DNA from 3 places in the Enterobacter sp. N5-15 genome. Region 1 is predicted to be linked to each of the others. Evidence: predicted binding sites of a transcription regulator. Region 1 holds the regulator's gene; each other region holds the start of a gene.
The links. The regulator LexA, encoded in region 1, represses DNA repair genes until DNA is damaged. The targets are predictions, from matches to a motif close to TNCTGTATGTACATACAGNA.
Positions count from the first base shown of each region.

Region 2: sbmC (DNA gyrase inhibitor SbmC) is a predicted target of LexA. The motif match lies at 4,064-4,083, and genes of this name have one in related genera.
Region 3: metR (HTH-type transcriptional regulator MetR) is a predicted target of LexA. The motif match lies at 2,609-2,628, and genes of this name have one in related genera.

Region 1 covers NZ_CM170150.1:333,867-339,479, reverse strand. The annotation lists gene zur (zinc uptake transcriptional repressor Zur) at 1-160, shown strand, start outside; gene AC2TE5_RS01560 (CsbD family protein) at 208-417, opposite strand; gene dinF (MATE family efflux transporter DinF) at 538-1,875, opposite strand; gene lexA (transcriptional repressor LexA) at 1,939-2,547, opposite strand; gene AC2TE5_RS01545 (diacylglycerol kinase) at 2,656-3,024, opposite strand; gene plsB (glycerol-3-phosphate 1-O-acyltransferase PlsB) at 3,179-5,599, shown strand.
Region 2 covers NZ_CM170150.1:3,060,123-3,065,735, reverse strand. The annotation lists gene AC2TE5_RS14600 (APC family permease) at 1-1,049, shown strand, start outside; gene sbcB (exodeoxyribonuclease I) at 1,178-2,614, opposite strand; gene dacD (serine-type D-Ala-D-Ala carboxypeptidase DacD) at 2,813-3,979, shown strand; gene sbmC (DNA gyrase inhibitor SbmC) at 4,099-4,572, shown strand; gene AC2TE5_RS14580 (FUSC family protein) at 4,665-5,613, shown strand, end outside.
Region 3 covers NZ_CM170150.1:4,628,336-4,633,948, forward strand. The annotation lists partial or broken gene AC2TE5_RS21930 (IS3 family transposase) at 1-62, shown strand, start outside; gene metE (5-methyltetrahydropteroyltriglutamate--homocysteine S-methyltransferase) at 283-2,544, opposite strand; gene metR (HTH-type transcriptional regulator MetR) at 2,660-3,613, shown strand; gene AC2TE5_RS21945 (carboxylate/amino acid/amine transporter) at 3,501-4,400, opposite strand; gene yigL (sugar/pyridoxal phosphate phosphatase YigL) at 4,483-5,283, opposite strand; gene pldB (lysophospholipase L2) at 5,315-5,613, opposite strand, start outside.

The DNA.
Region 1 (5,613 bases):
TATTATGCATACGCTGGCGGCGAAAATGGGTTTTGCCCTGCGTCATAACGTGATTGAAGCGCACGGGCTGTGCTCTGCCTGCGTGGAAGTGGAAGCCTGTCGCCATCAGGACGCTTGCCAGCACGACCACTCAATTCTTGTGAAGAAAAAGCCGCGTTAACGGCAAAAGAAAAGGCGGCTTAGAGCCGCCCTGTGGGTTATTCAGCGTTACCAGCGGTAGTCGTTACGGGTTTCCCAGTCTTTGACTTCGTTTTCCGCCTGATCTTTCGCATAGCCGTAACGTTCCTGAATTTTACCGACAAGCTGATCGCGTTTACCTTCAATGACGGTCATATCGTCATCAGTCAGCTTACCCCACTTTTCTTTCGCTTTACCTTTGAACTGCTTCCAGTTGCCGCCGATTTCGTCTTTATTCATCATCGTGTCCTCTTAGTTAAGCGTCGGGTCGTAACGTCCGTTACGTTCTTTTCTGCTGGACGTGATAATTATTGTAGTTAAGGATTCGGCAGTTGATTTCATATTCGGAATCTTTAACCGTCACGATATATCGTGGCGCGAGGGAAACCAGGTATTGTTTTGCCAGTGGCGGTGCCAGATAAAAGCCAGCGATATCCCTCGCAGCGAGAGGAAAACGGCCAGGGCCAGCCACAAACCGTGATTACCCAGCCAGGGAAGCGTCAGCAGCGTCAGGCCAAACCCTGCCGCCGCGACCGCCATGCTGTTGCGCATTTCCGCTCCGCGCGTCGCACCAATAAACATGCCGTCCAGCAGATAACACCAGACGCCGACCACCGGTAAGATGACTTGCCAGATGAGATAGTGACTCGCCAGCTCGCGCAGCGCAGGGATAGACGTCAGCAATGCCACGATCTGCTCACCCAGGCAGGCGTAAACCAGGCCGAACGCCAGCGCCACCAGTCCCGACTGACGGCAGGCTGCCCGCCAGACGTCCCGAAGCTGCCCACTTTCGCGCGCACCGTACGCCTGCCCGGAATGCGCTTCTACCGCATAGGCAAAACCGTCCAGCGCGTAGGCGGTAAAGGTCAGTAGCGTCATCAACACCGCGTTGACCGCAACGATTTCTGGCCCCAGTCGAGCCCCGAAAACCGTCAGCGCGCCGAAGCAAAGCTGAAGCAGCAGCGAGCGCAGCATGATGTCACGATTAAGTGCCAGCAGCTTACGGATATTGCCGCGCCATGCGGTTTTGAGCAGCGCCAGGGAGATGCCGCGCATCGCCAGCACGCGCCAGGCCATCCACAGGCCAATAATAAAGGTTCCGTACTCGGCAATCGCCGTCGCCAGCGCCGCGCCCTGCACGTTCATATGTAGGCCCATTACCAGCCAGACATCCAGCACAATGTTGAGAAGGTTGCCTACCACCAGCAAAATGACCGGCGCGCGTGCGTACTGAACGCCCAGTAGCCACCCCAGCAGAACCAGGTTTGCCAGCGATGCGGGCGCGCTGAGCCAGCGGATTTCAAGGAAACGTCGCGCCTGCGCCAGTACCGCCTCGCTGCCGCCAACAACATGGAGCGCAAGGTCGATAAGAGGCGCACGTAATAAAACGATTAACAGCCCCGCGCCAAGCGCAAGGATCAGCGGCTGCACCAGCGCGCGCGCCAGACGCAGCGGATCTTTTGCACCATAAGCCTGTGCCGTGAGTCCGGTGGTGCTCATGCGCAAAAAGAGCAGCAGCATAAACAGGAAGCTGGTTGCCGTCGCGCCAATCGCCACGCCGCCAAGATAAACAGGCGAATCAAGGTGACCAATAACGGCAGTATCGACCAGACCGAGCAAGGGAACGGTAATATTGGAGAAAATCATCGGCAGAGCAAGACGCCACAATGCCTTATCGGATGCCGTCAGCAGTGACATGAAAAATACCGGGAGTGGAGAATGAAGCAGGCTACAGCGGCGCCATAGCCTGTCAGGAAGAGGTTACAGCCATTCGCCGTTGCGAATGACCCCAACCGCCAGTCCTTCGATAGAGAAGTTGTGTTCGCGGAGATCGACCACAATCGGGGAGAACTCGTTGTTTTCAGGCAGTAGCTGAACGGTGTTCCCCTGTTTTTTCAAACGCTTGACGGTGACTTCATCATCAATGCGTGCGACAACCACCTGGCCGTTACGCACATCCTGCGTTTTGTGCACCGCAAGCAGATCGCCGTCAAGAATGCCGATGTCTTTCATCGACATACCGCTGACGCGCAGCAGGAAATCAGCGCTCGGTTTGAACATGGCTGGATCAACCTGGTAATGGCCTTCAATATGCTGCTGTGCCAGTAAAGGCTCACCGGCAGCAACGCGCCCCACCAGCGGAATGCCCGTCTCTTCTTCCACCAGCAGGCGGATACCACGTGACGCGCCTGAAACAATCTCAATCACGCCCTTACGCGCCAGCGCTTTCAGGTGTTCTTCGGCAGCATTCGGAGAACGGAAGCCCAGACGCTGCGCGATTTCCGCACGCGTGGGTGGCATACCCGTCTGGCCGATATGATCCCGGATGAGATCAAACACCTCTTGCTGCCTGGTCGTTAACGCTTTCATTCCGCCCCCTGGGTGTATATACAGTTATGCTGTGAGTATATACAGTCAAAGGCGATTTTGGAACCAAAAACTGCACAAAAAACCAGGGACTTAATTATTCCTCGAGGCTCATCGGAAATGTGACCAAAGCAGCGTGACCCAGGTGATAACGGCAGTGATAATCGCCAGCAACACGGCAGCAGAGCCCATGTCTTTTGCGCGGCCAGAAAGCTCGTGGAAATCTGAACCAATGCGATCAACAACGGCTTCAATAGCGCTATTAAGAATTTCCACTATCATCACCAGAAGCACGGAACCGATAAGAAGTACGCGGGTAATAGCATCAACATCAAGGAAACAGGCGATGATCACCGCGATGATAGCGGCGACGCCCTCCTGGCGAAAGGCGGCTTCGTTGATCCACGCAGCACGGAACCCTTTCCACGAATAGCCGGCGGCTTTGATGATACGCGTTAACCCAGTGGTATTATTGGCCATTAAAAGAACCTTTTATGAAAAAAAGCGTCAGTAACAGGAGCTGTAGCGCGTTTCGCTACAGCCTGAAGTATGACGGGTAACAACAGAAATTTTGCGCGCTTTCTGTTATCCTTGCGCAGCAATTGCATTATTAACCAGAGGCTTTACATCGTTTATGTCCGGCTGGCCACGAATTTACTACAAATTACTTAATTTACCATTAAGCATCCTGGTAAAAAGCAAGTCTATCCCAGCAGAACCCGCGCTGGAATTAGGGCTCGATACGTCGCGTCCTATTATGTACGTTTTGCCTTATAACTCGAAGGCAGACTTACTGACGCTTCGTGCCCAGTGTCTGGCGCATGACTTACCTGACCCGCTTGAACCGCTTGAAGTTGACGGCACTTTACTGCCGCGCTACGTGTTCATTCACGGCGGGCCGCGCGTGTTTACCTACTACACGCCAAAAGAAGAGTCCATCAAGCTGTTCCATGACTATCTCGACCTGCACCGCAGCAACCCCGATCTGGATGTGCAGATGGTGCCGGTATCGGTGATGTTTGGTCGTCGTCCGGGCCGTGAAAAAGGTGAAGAGAACCCGCCGCTGCGCATGCTTAACGGCATCCAGAAGTTCTTTGCGGTCTCCTGGCTGGGACGCGACAGCTTTGTGCGTTTCTCCCCTTCCGTTTCGCTGCGTCGAATGGCGGACGAGCACGGCACCGACAAGATCATCGCGCAGAAACTGGCGCGCGTGGCGCGTATGCACTTCGCCCGCCAGCGCCTGGCTGCCGTAGGGCCGCGTCTCCCGGCGCGTCAGGATCTGTTCAACAAGCTGCTGGCCTCCAAAGCGATTGCCCGCGCCGTCGAAGATGAAGCGCGCAGCAAGAAAATATCGCATGAGAAAGCCCAGCAGAACGCCATTGCGCTGATGGAAGAGATTGCAGCGAACTTCTCTTACGAGATGATTCGCCTGTCCGATCGCATTCTCGGCTTTACCTGGAACCGCCTCTACCAGGGCATCAACGTTCATAACGCCGAGCGTGTACGTCAACTGGCGCATGATGGCCATGAGATCGTCTATGTTCCCTGCCACCGCAGCCACATGGACTACCTGCTTCTTTCCTACGTGCTCTATCACCAGGGGCTGGTACCGCCGCACATTGCTGCCGGTATCAACCTGAATTTCTGGCCAGCAGGCCCGATTTTCCGCCGCCTGGGCGCCTTCTTTATCCGTCGTACCTTCAAGGGCAACAAGCTCTACTCCACCGTGTTCCGCGAGTATCTGGGCGAGCTGTTCAGCCGCGGCTATTCCGTGGAGTACTTCGTCGAGGGCGGTCGTTCCCGTACCGGACGTCTGCTCGATCCGAAGACCGGCACGCTGTCGATGACCATCCAGGCGATGCTGCGCGGAGGAACCCGTCCAATCACGCTGGTGCCAATCTACATTGGCTATGAGCACGTGATGGAAGTGGGCACGTACGCCAAAGAGCTGCGCGGTGCGACCAAAGAGAAAGAGAGCCTGCCGCAGATGCTGCGCGGCTTGAGCAAGCTACGCAATCTCGGTCAGGGCTACGTGAACTTCGGCGAACCGATGCCGCTGATGACGTACCTGAACCATCACGTTCCCGAGTGGCGCGAATCCATCGATCCTATCGAAGCAATTCGTCCGGCCTGGCTGACGCCAACGGTCAACGGCATCGCGTCCGAGCTGATGGTGCGCATTAACAACGCCGGTGCGGCTAACGCCATGAACCTGTGCTGTACGGCGCTTCTGGCTTCGCGTCAGCGCTCGCTGACCCGTGAACAGCTCACGGAGCAGCTGGATTGCTATCTGGACATGATGCGCAACGTACCGTATTCCGTTGATTCAACCGTGCCTTCTGCTACCGCCAGTGAGCTTATCGATCACGCGTTGCAGATGAACAAGTTTGAAGTCGAAAAGGACACGATCGGCGACATCATCATTCTGCCGCGCGAGCAGGCAGTGCTGATGACCTACTACCGCAACAACATCACCCATATGCTGATGCTGCCGTCGCTCATGGCGGCCATCATCACCCAGCATCGCCGTATCTCGCGTCAGGAACTTTTGCGTCACGTTGATACGCTCTACCCGATGCTGAAAGCGGAGCTGTTCCTGCGCTGGAGCAAGGATGAGCTGGCAGCCGAGCTGGATAAACTGACGGAAGAGCTGCGTCGTCAGGGGCTGATTACCGTCTCGAACGACGAGCTACACATCAATCCGTCACGCTCCCGCACCCTGCAACTGCTAGCGGCCGGCGCGCGCGAAACGCTGCAGCGCTACGCCATTACGTTCTGGCTGCTGAGTGCGAACCCGTCTATCAACCGCGGTACGCTGGAGAAAGAGAGCCGGACGCTGGCACAGCGCCTGTCCGTTCTGCACGGCATTAACGCCCCTGAATTCTTCGACAAAGCGGTCTTCAGCTCTCTGGTGCTGACGCTGCGTGACGAAGGCTTCATCAGCGATACGGGCGATGCCGAGCCGGAAGAGACGCTGAAGGTGTACCAGATGCTGGCAGAGCTGATCACCTCGGATGTGCGTTTGACGATTGAGAGCGCGACGCAGGGCGAGTGATGTGAAAAAGCCGG
Region 2 (5,613 bases), 2.1 Mb from region 1:
TGGACTATCTGTTCATGCCGATGATCAACATTCTGCTGGCAAAAATTTACTTCGAAGCGCTGGTGCCTTCTGTTCCATCGTGGATCTTCGTTGTCGCGCTGGTGGCCTTTATGACCATCTCTAACCTGCGCAGCATCAAGACCGTGGCGAACTTCAACACCCTGATTGTTATTCTGCAGATGGGCATTGTGGCGGTTATCGTTGGCCTGATCATCTACGGTGTTTCTCACGGTGAAGGTGCAGGTACGCTGACCAGCACGCGTCCATTCTGGTCTGAAGGTGCGCACGTTGTGCCGATGATTACCGGTGCGACGATTCTGTGCTTCTCGTTCCTGGGCTTTGACGGTATCTCTTCTCTGTCCGAAGAGACCAAAGATGCTGAGCGCGTGATCCCGAAAGCGATTTTCCTGACAGCGCTGATTGGCGGCCTAATCTTTATCGGAGCTTCCTACTTCCTGCAGCTGTACTTCCCGGATATTTCTCGCTTTAAAGATCCGGATGCGTCACAGCCTGAAATCATGCTGTATGTTGCGGGTAAAACCTTCCAGTGGGGCGTGCTGATCTTCTCCAGCGTGACCGTACTGGCGTCCGGCATGGCGGCACACGCAGGCGTTTCTCGTCTGATGTACGTGATGGGCCGTGACGGCGTATTCCCGACCCGTTTCTTCGGCTACGTTCATCCGAAATGGCGTACTCCGGCGTGGAATGTGCTGCTGGTTGGCGCTATTGCCCTGCTGGCGATTAAATTCGACCTGGTGACGGCGACCGCGCTGATTAACTTCGGTGCGCTGGTGGCGTTTACCTTCGTTAACCTCTCCGTGATTTCCCAGTTCTGGATCCGTGAGAAGCGCAACAAAACGCTGAAAGACCACTTCAACTATCTGGTGCTGCCAGTGTGTGGTGCCCTGACCGTGGGCGCGCTGTGGATTAACCTGGAAGAGAGCTCTATGGTTCTGGGTCTGATCTGGGGTGCTATCGGTTTGGTTTACCTGGCCTGCGTCACGAAGAGCTTCCGTAACCCGGTTCCTCAGTACGAAGACGTCGCGTAATACCGTGTCGGGTGGCGCTAGCGCTTACCCGGCCTACAAAAAAACACACCCGTAGGCCCGCGTAAGCGCAGCGCCACCGGGCAAAAAAAACCGGAGACTATCGTCTCCGGTTTTTTTATCTGTGAATTTCAGACTATCTCTTGCGCGTACTGGAACAGGGATTTCAACAGTGCCTGTTTTTCAGCATTCCCTTCATACTGCCCATAAAGCATTTCCAGCTCCTGGGCATAGCTATTAAGGAACTCCGGGGTAAAGACATTGCGACGATGCTGCAGCCAGCGATCCTGTTCCGCTTCATCCAGGGTTCCCGGGTAGTTACGCGCGCGGTAATTAAACATCAGCCTTTCGATGCGTTTATCGGCGAAGGTAATATCCAGCGCAGGCAAGTTACGCGGCTCGGTTTGCAGAACGATATTCATCGCCGCGCGATCGGCATCGCTAAAGAAACCGTTATAGAGCTGGGCATCGACGTTTTCTGACGGAACGAAAGGCTCCGCCTCGGCAAAGATGGCGACCACTTTCTCGCGCACCTGAGGATTATCGCGCAGCACTTTCAGATTATCGAGGCAGTGCTGCCGGTTTATGCCCAGCCTGTCCGCATCTTCCGGGCGTAGCGTATTGGCCTGCGCCAGGACCGGACATTTATTGATATGCACCAGTTTGACCGGCACCGCAGGCAGATCCCCGAGTTCATTTTTCGGGGTATAAAGCCGTTCACGCAGGGTATCGCTGTCAAGCTCCAGCAGCGGTGAAATATCGCCGGCCAAATCCACCATGATGACCGCATTACGGTTATCCGGATGCCAGGCCAGCGGGGCGACCCAGCTGGTATTTCCGCGCCAGGCGCCAAACATGCCGGAAATATGCACCAGCGGCTTCATCTGCGGCACATCAATCAGCGTGGTCAACTTCTGTTTACTGCGGTGGCTCAGCAGATACTCAAACAGCCGGGGCTGCGCGCTTTTCACCAGCTTCGCCATGGCAATGGTGGCATAGACGTCCGCCATCGCGTCGTGGGCATTGCTGTGCTCGATACCGTTAGCGCGCGTCAGGTGTTCCAGCCGGAAGCTGGTCAGCCCTTCCTCATTTTCCGGCCAGTTAATGCCTTCAGGACGCAGGGCATAACAGGCGCGCATGATGTCGAGTAAATCCCAGCGTGAGTTGCGGTTCTGCCAGCTCCAGGCATAGGGATCGTAAAAGTTACGATAGAAGATGTTGCGCGTCACTTCGTCATCGAAGCGGATGTTGTTGTAACCGACCACGCAGGTATTGGGGACGGTAAACAGGTCGTGGATGCGTCGGGCGAATTCTGCCTCGTTAACGCCTTTCTCCCGCGCTTCCTGAGGGGTGATCCCGGTGACCATGACCGCCCCGGGCTGCGGCAGGTAGTCATCAGCCGGTTTGCAGTAAAAGACCTCAGGCTCGCCAATGATGTTGAATTCGTCGTCGGTACGGATGGCGGCAAACTGCGCCGGTCGGTCCAGCGCCGGGTGCGTGCCAAAGGTTTCGTAGTCGTGGAACAAAAAAGTCGGGCGAGCGGCAGAGTCAGACACCAGTAATACCATCCTGTTAAAAAATGACGTCACTATGGTAAACGATCGCGCGGTCCAGACCGAATAAAAAGCACCGCCGTGGCGCAAATTTGCGCGCCAGCTTCAGAGAAAAATCTGCGTTCTGTCACATTTTTTTGCAATTAAGCCAGGTAACGACATCAGAACTCCCGTAAAAAGGTCATCGATTTTTAATGACCTGAGGATATACCGTTGAAACGCCGTCTGTTTATTGCTGTTTCTTTACTCGCTTCGAGTATCTCATCTGCTTTTGCGGCCGAACCACTGGATTTTTCGCCGCAGCCTCCGGCCATTCAGGCTGGCTCCTGGGTGCTGATGGACTACACGACTGGTCAGATCTTAACGGCGGGCAACGAACATCAACAACGTAATCCGGCGAGCCTGACCAAGCTGATGACGGGGTATGTGGTTGATCGGGCCATTGATAGCCACCGCATTACGCCGGACGACATTGTCACCGTAGGGCGTGACGCGTGGGCTAAAGGCAACCCGGTTTTTGACGGCTCGTCGCTCATGTTTCTGAAAGAGGGCGATCGCGTCTCCGTGCGTGACTTAAGCCGCGGCCTGATTGTCGACTCCGGAAACGACGCCTGCGTGGCGCTGGCCGATCACGTGGCGGGCGGTCAGCCGCAGTTTGTGAAGATGATGAACGACTACGTGCAAAAGCTGAACCTGCGCGATACGCATTTTGAAACCGTCCACGGGCTGGACGCGCCGGGCCAGCACAGCTCGGCCTATGACCTGGCCGTACTCTCCCGCGCCATCATCCACGGCGAGCCTGAGTTTTATCATATGTACAGCGAAAAGAGCCTGACCTGGAACGGGATCACCCAGCAGAACCGTAACGGCCTGCTGTGGGATAAAACCATGAACGTGGACGGGCTTAAAACGGGACATACCTCGGGGGCGGGCTTTAACCTGATTGCTTCCGCCGTTGACGGGCAGCGCCGTTTAATCGCGGTTGTCATGGGGGCGGATAGCCCGAAAGGGCGCGAGGACCAGGCCCGAAAACTGCTGCACTGGGGGCAGCAGAATTTCGATACGGTGCAGATCCTGCACAGCGGTAAAAAAGTGGGGACAGAGCGTATCTGGTACGGCGATAAGGAGCAGGTGAAACTGGGTACCGACCAGGACTTCTGGCTGGCCCTGCCGAAAGCGGAAGTGCCGAACATCAAAGCCAAATACGTGCTGGATAAAAAAGAGCTGGAAGCGCCGATTGCCGCGCATCAGCGGGTGGGTGAGATCCAGCTCTATGACCGCGACAAAGTGGTGGCGCACTGGCCGCTGGTGACGCTGGAAGCCGTTGATAAAGGCGGCCTGTTCTCTCGCATGAGCGATTATCTGCATCACACGCTCTAACGGCAGATGAGCAGACTGGCAGGGTTGCGAGTCTGCTCACATAATAAACACTTCACGTTTGCTGAACGCTCAGAACTCGCTTTATAGTGTATGTATATACAGTAATAAATGGAGGCAGCATGGACTACAGCATTAAGCAGCAACAGAAACGTAAGATTGCCGGTTTTCATTTGGTCGGACCGTGGGAACAAACGGTAAAACAGGGCTTTGAACAGCTGGTGATGTGGGTGGACGGGCGTCACATTGAGCCGCTGGAGTGGGTTGCGGTCTACTACGATAATCCGGATGAGGTCCCGGCAGAAAAACTGCGCTGCGATACGGCCGTTACGGTACCGGATGATTTCGTCATCCCGGAAAACAGCGAAGGCGTCATGATGACGGAAATCGCGGCCGGGGATTATGCCGTGGCGACGGCGCGCGTGGAAAACTACGACTTCGCCACGCCGTGGTATCAGTTCTTTAATTCCCTGCTGCAGGACAATAAGTACCAGATGGCGCTCAAACCCTGCTTCGAACGCTATCTCAATGACGGGAATGCAGACGGCTACTGGGATATCGAAATGTATATCGCGGTAGAGCATAAAACGGTTTAAGCCTGTTAAATGAAGGGTTTTTCAGCTGGGAGCGATCCGCCCGGCTGAAAACACAGTACAATTGTGATTTGCCGTGTAGCTGGAGAGCGGGTGTGCGTCCCGACAAATCATTAACCCCTTTTGAAATTCGCTTGTACAAACATTACCGCGTGGTGCACGGGTGCCGCATCGCGCTGGCCTTCGTGTTGACGTTTGTGCTGGTCCGTTTGCTGGATGTTCCGGAAGGAACATGGCCGCTGATCACGCTGGTGGTGGTGATGGGGCCCATCTCGTTTTGGGGGAACGTTGTTCCGCGCGCCTTCGAGCGAATTGGCGGGACGGTTTTAGGCTCGGCCCTTGGGCTTATCGCCCTGAAGCTGGAGCTCATCTCATTTCCCGTGATGCTGGCATGGTGCGGTGCCGCCATGTTCCTGTGCGGCTGGCTGGCGCTGGGTAAGAGGCCGTATCAGGCGCTGCTGATTGGTATTACGCTCGCGGTGGTTGTCGGTGCGCCCGCCGGGGATATGACCACGGCGCTGTGGCGAAGCGGGGATGTCATCCTGGGGTCACTGCTGGCCATGCTTTTCACCGGTATCTGGCCACAGCGTGCTTTTCTGCACTGGCGTATTCAGATGGCTAACTACGTCACAGCCTTTAACCGCGTCTACCAGGCCGGTTTTTCCCCGAATCTGGTTGAGCGTCCCCGGCTGGAAAAGCATCTGCAAACGATCCTCAACGACGTGGTTAAAATGCGCGGCCTGATCACGCCCGCCAGCAAAGAAACCCATATTCAGAAATCGATTTTTGAAGCCATCCAGACGGTAAGCCGCAATCTGGTCTGCATGCTTGAACTGCAAATCAACGCCCACTGGGCCTCGCGTCCCAGCCATCTGTTGATGCTTAACGCGCAGACCCTCAAAGAGACCCAGCAGATGACGCAGCAAACGCTGTTGACCATCGCCCATGCGCTCTATGAAGGGAACCCGCAGCCGATACTGGCCAACAGCGAGCGGCTGAATGAGATCGTCGCGGAGCTGAAGCAGCTCATCAATGAACGCCAGA
Region 3 (5,613 bases), 570 kb from region 1:
TGAAAACTGGCGGCCTGAGCCCGGTGGCGTACCGGACTCAGGCAGAAAAAACAAAAGAATAAAGGTGTCCAGGAAACGGGGTTCAGTGCAGATTGAGCCGCCCTGGCACGTTCACCGGTCATGTTGTTACAGAGTTACAAGGAACATAAAGTGAACGGAATGACCACCAGAGCCGTATGTTCCCCCTCACCCCAGCCCTCTCCCTCAAGGGAGAGGGGGCCATCGGTGCAGACATTGGCATTGTTTTGCGGGGATCCCTCACTCCAAAGGGAGAGGGATAAATCAACCCTGACGCAAATTCTGCGCCGCCTTCACCATGTTGGCGAGCGCCGCACGCGTCTCCGGCCAGCCGCGGGTTTTCAGTCCGCAGTCCGGATTCACCCACAGGCGCTCTGCCGGAATCCGCTGGGCCGCTTTTTTCAGCAGGGCTTCTATCCACTCCACGCTCGGCACGTTCGGGGAGTGAATGTCGTACACGCCCGGCCCGATTTCATTCGGGTAGTCGAACTCTTCAAACGACTCCAGCAGCTCCATGTCCGATCGAGAGGTCTCGATGGTGATCACGTCGGCGTCCAGCGCGGCAATCGAATCCATGATGTCGTTAAATTCGCAGTAGCACATGTGGGTGTGGATCTGGGTGTCGTCCTTCGCCACCGCGGCGTTGATGCGGAACGCCTCCACGCCCCACTGCAGGTAGGCATCCCAGTCGCTGCGGCGCAGCGGCAGACCTTCGCGCAGCGCCGGTTCGTCAATCTGGATAATGCCAATACCTGCCGCTTCCAGATCCGCCACTTCATCACGCAGCGCCAGGGCAATCTGTTTGGCGATGGTTTCACGGGTCACGTCTTCACGCGGGAACGACCAGCAGAGAATGGTCACCGGACCGGTGAGCATCCCTTTCACCGGCTTGTCGGTCAGGGACTGGGCATACTTCGCCCACTCCACGGTGATCGCTTCCGGGCGGCTGACGTCACCAATGACCACCGGCGGCTTCACGCAGCGGGAGCCATAGCTCTGCACCCAGCCGTTCTGGGTAAAGACAAAGCCGTCCAGATGCTCACCAAAGTATTCCACCATGTCGTTACGCTCGGCCTCGCCGTGCACCAGCACGTCCAGCCCCAGGCGTTCCTGCTCGATAATCGCCTGCTTGATGTGTTCCGCGATGCCGGTGCGGTAGTGATTCGCATCCAGATTGCCCTTTTTGAAGTCCAGACGCAGACCGCGGATCTCCGTGGTTTGCGGGAAAGAGCCGATAGTCGTGGTCGGCCAGGCGGGCAGGTTGAAACGGGCGCGCTGGGCTTCGGCGCGCACCTCGTACGGGCTCTGGCGCTGGCTGTCCTGGGCGGTGATGGCCGCCAGACGTTTTTCCACCGCCGGGTTGTGCACGCGCGCAGAGTGCCGACGCGCCTGGATCGGGGCGCTCCATTCGGTAATCGCCGCCGTGTCGCCGCTGTTGAGCGCGTCGCGCAGCAGCGTCAGCTCTTCACATTTTTGCAGGGCAAAGGCAAACCAGCTTTTCACCTCGACATCCAGGTGGGTCTCCACGCTCAGATCGATCGGGCTGTGCAGCAGGGAACAGGAAGAGGCCACCCAAAGCTCACGTTTGCCGACGATGTCTTTGATTTGTGCATATTTCTCGGTCAGATCGGCGCGCCAGACGTTACGACCGTTAATCAACCCGGCGGAGAGCAGCCAGTCCGCAGGCAGGCGCTTGTGCAGCTCCGCCACATCATCTTTACCGTGTACGAGGTCAACGTGCAGGCCCTGCACCGGCAGCGCGCTAATGGTCTTCAGGTTTGGCGTCACGCCTTCGAAATAGGTGGTGAGCAGCAGCTTCACCTGCCCGGTGAGCGCGTCATACGCCGGTTTGAAGGCATCGAGCCAAACCTGGGGCAGCTCGAGCACCAGCGCCGGTTCGTCGATTTGTACCCACTGAATGCCGCGCTTGCCCAGCTCAATCAGCACCTGTTTGTAGACCGGCAGGATATCCTTCAGCAGGCTGAGTCGGTCAAACGGCTCACCTTTCACTTTGCCCAGCCACAGGTAGGTTACCGGCCCGAGCAGCACCGGTTTCACCTGGTGGCCCAGCGCCAGCGCTTCGTCCACCTCGTCCAGCAGCTGCGTCCAGGTCAGCCTGAACTGCTGACCTTTCACGAACTCCGGCACCATATAGTGATAGTTGGTGTTGAACCACTTGGTCATTTCCGCCGCTGCCGCTGGCTCACCCGTTGGCGCGCGGCCGCGGCCGATGCGGAACAGGGTATCGATATCTACCGATCCATCTTTGTTCTGATGACGAGCCGGCACGTTGCCAAGCAGCAGGCTGGTCGTCAGAACATGGTCGTACCAGGCGAAATCGCCCACCGGCTGCAGGTCAATACCCGCCTGTTTTTGCTGCTCCCAGTGGCGGGCGCGCAGTTCGCGCCCCACCGCCAGCAGCTCTTCACGGGTGGCGTTCCCCGCCCAGTAGCTTTCTTGCGCTTTTTTCAGCTCGCGACGCAGGCCAACGCGAGGGAAACCGAGAGTGTGATTGCGGATTGTCATGGTATGCCCCTTGTGAAATTCGTTATTTAGACGTCCAGATGTTTACACTTCTATAATTGGCAGGTACTGTATATTCCTCAAGCGCAAAATGTTCATGGCGAAGTGAAGGACTTTCATGATCGAGATAAAACACCTGAAAACGCTACAAGCGTTGCGGAACTGCGGCTCGCTCGCGGCGGCTGCGGCCACGCTGCACCAGACCCAGTCCGCCCTTTCTCACCAGTTCAGCGATCTGGAACAACGCCTCGGCTTCCGTCTTTTTGTGCGTAAGAGCCAGCCCCTGCGCTTTACGCCGCAGGGTGAAATTCTTCTTCAGCTGGCTAATCAGGTACTGCCGCAAATCGCCAGCGCGCTGCAGGCGTGTAACGAACCGCAGCAGACCAAGCTGCGTATCGCCATTGAGTGCCACAGCTGTATTCAGTGGCTGACCCCCGCGCTTGAGAACTTCCGTCAGAAGTGGCCGCAGGTGGAGATGGACTTCAAATCCGGCGTGACCTTTGACCCGCAGCCGTCGCTGCAGCAGGGCGAGCTGGACCTGGTGATGACCTCTGACATCCTACCGCGCAGCGGCCTGCACTATTCGCCGATGTTTGATTATGAAGTGCGCCTGGTGCTGGCGCCGGACCATCCGCTGGCGACCAAAACGCGCATCACGCCGGAAGACCTGGCGACGGAAACGCTGCTGATTTATCCGGTCCAGCGCAGTCGTCTGGATATCTGGCGCCACTTCCTGCAGCCCGCAGGCGTTAGCCCGCAGCTGAAAAGCGTGGATAACACGCTGCTGCTGATTCAGATGGTGGCGGCCAGAATGGGTATCGCGGCGCTGCCGCACTGGGTGGTGGAGAGCTTTGAACGCCAGGGTCTGGTGCAGACCAAAACCCTGGGTGAAGGACTGTGGAGCCGACTGTACGCCGCCGTGCGCGATGGCGAGCAGCGTCAGCCGATTACGGAGGCGTTTATTCGCTCAGCGCGGAACCACGCGTGCGACCATCTTCCGTTTGTGCGGAGCGCGGAGCGACCCATCGGCGATGGACCCACAGCGAAGCCAGGATCACCGCTCCCCCAATAATGAAGCTCGGCCAGTGCGGCTGTTGCTGCCAGATGGCGAGGTTGACCAGCAGCCCTGCCGGGACGTGCACGTTGTTCATGATCCCCAGCGTACCGGCGTCTACCTGCGTAGCGCCGTAGTTCCACATGAAGTACCCCAGCCCTGACGCCACCACGCCCAGCCAGACCAGAACGCCCCACTGCACGGTGGTGGTCGGCAGTTTTTGCGGGTTACCGAGCATAAACCACGCCGCCACCGCGACAATCGCGGCGCCCATATAAAACCAGGCGAATGCGTTATGCTGCGGCATCGGACGGGTTTCCATCAGGCGTTTGTAGCCCACCATGCCGATGGCAAAACTGATGTTGGCGAGCTGGACGAACATCAGCCCGGTCCAGAAGTGATCGCTGACTTTGTCATAGCGAATAATCGCCGCGCCGATCACCGCCAGCGCCGCGCTCAGCAGGTATCCCCAACGCAGGCGGCGCCTGCTGAGCAGGTCGTAAATCAGCGTGATATAGAGCGGCGTCAGCACGGTAAAGAGCAGGAACTCGGAGACAGACAGGTAGACGTAGGCCCGGAAGCTAAACAGATACATGATGCCGAGCTGCATCGCCCCCACCAGCATGTACAGCACAATCGTTTTCAGCGATTGCCCGCGCGTGCGCAGAAACGGCAGGAATACCAGCGCCGCCAGCCCCACGCGCATCAGCACCGAGAAGTAGCTGTCGACCGAACCGGCAAGGTATTCGCCAATCAGGCTAAAGGAGAAGGCCCACAGGATAGTGGTGATAATGAGTAGCGCCACAATGCTTGTCTCTCAAAAAGAAGGAGAGGCATTGTAGCGAACTCTTTAGTTGACATCTGAGCAATAAACAACCAAATGAAGATTATTCAAGGAACAGTTTGCGCAGATACTTCGGCACCGCGTTGTCTGCGTTGGTGCCGATCACTTCCAGCTCCGGGTGCAGGTCTTTCAGACGCTGGTGCGCATTTTCCATAATGCAGCCCTTGCCTGCCATCGAAAGCATTTCGGCATCGTTCATGCCGTCACCAAAGGCGATACAGTCTTTCAGCTCGAAGCCCAGACGTTTCGCGACGGCTTCCAGCGCGTGACCTTTAGAGACGCCCCCTGCCATCACTTCCAGGCAGGTCAGGGTTGAGAAGCTCACGTTGACGCGATCGCCCCAGCGGGCGTTGATCGCCTGCTCAAGCGGCAGCAATTCCTCATGGTTTACACTGGTGAAGAACACCTTACTGATCCCTTCCGGCTCCAGCAGACCCGGCTCGTACAGTGAGTACTGGAATACGGCTTCCTTGAAGAAACGCATCTCTTCCGGGCGGTGGCGGTTCATAAACCAGTCGTCGTCGCGGTAGACGTTGGTGACGATATCCGGGTTATTGTGCACCACGCCGAACAGATCGGCGGCAATATCGCGATCCAGGTTGTGGGTAAAGATCAGGTTGCCGTCAGTATCGTGCACGCGGGCACCGTTGGAGGTGATCATGTACGATTTGATTTCCAGATTATCGCGGATCTGCCCCACGTCCACGTGGTGGCGACCGGTGGCAAACACGAAGTTCACGCCACGGGCGGTCAGGAGTTTTAAGGTCTCTTTCGCGTAAGGCGAGAGGGTGTGGTCGGGGGAAAGCAGCGTGCCATCTAAATCAGATGCAACAACCTGGTACATAGGGATTTCAACCTCTGGTGGAAAACAAGAATCAATTATGCCTGTTGAAAAATTCAACAATGGCGTTGAGCGCGACTGAGCGCATAGCGTCCTTTTCAAAAAGGATCTCATGGTACGCGCCGTTAATGACCAGCGGTTTTCCCCCTTCACAAGGGTGACCGGCGGCAGCGCGCAGTTCGCAATAACGGTCATGCATGCGGTTATCCACCACACGCTCTTCTTCAGCCTGAATCAGGAGCGTTGGCGTGTCGTCATTGCCGACGCCAGCCAGCACCTGCTCACCGGCAAGAATACCTTCCCGCACCCAGTGATAGGTCGGGCCGCCCACGC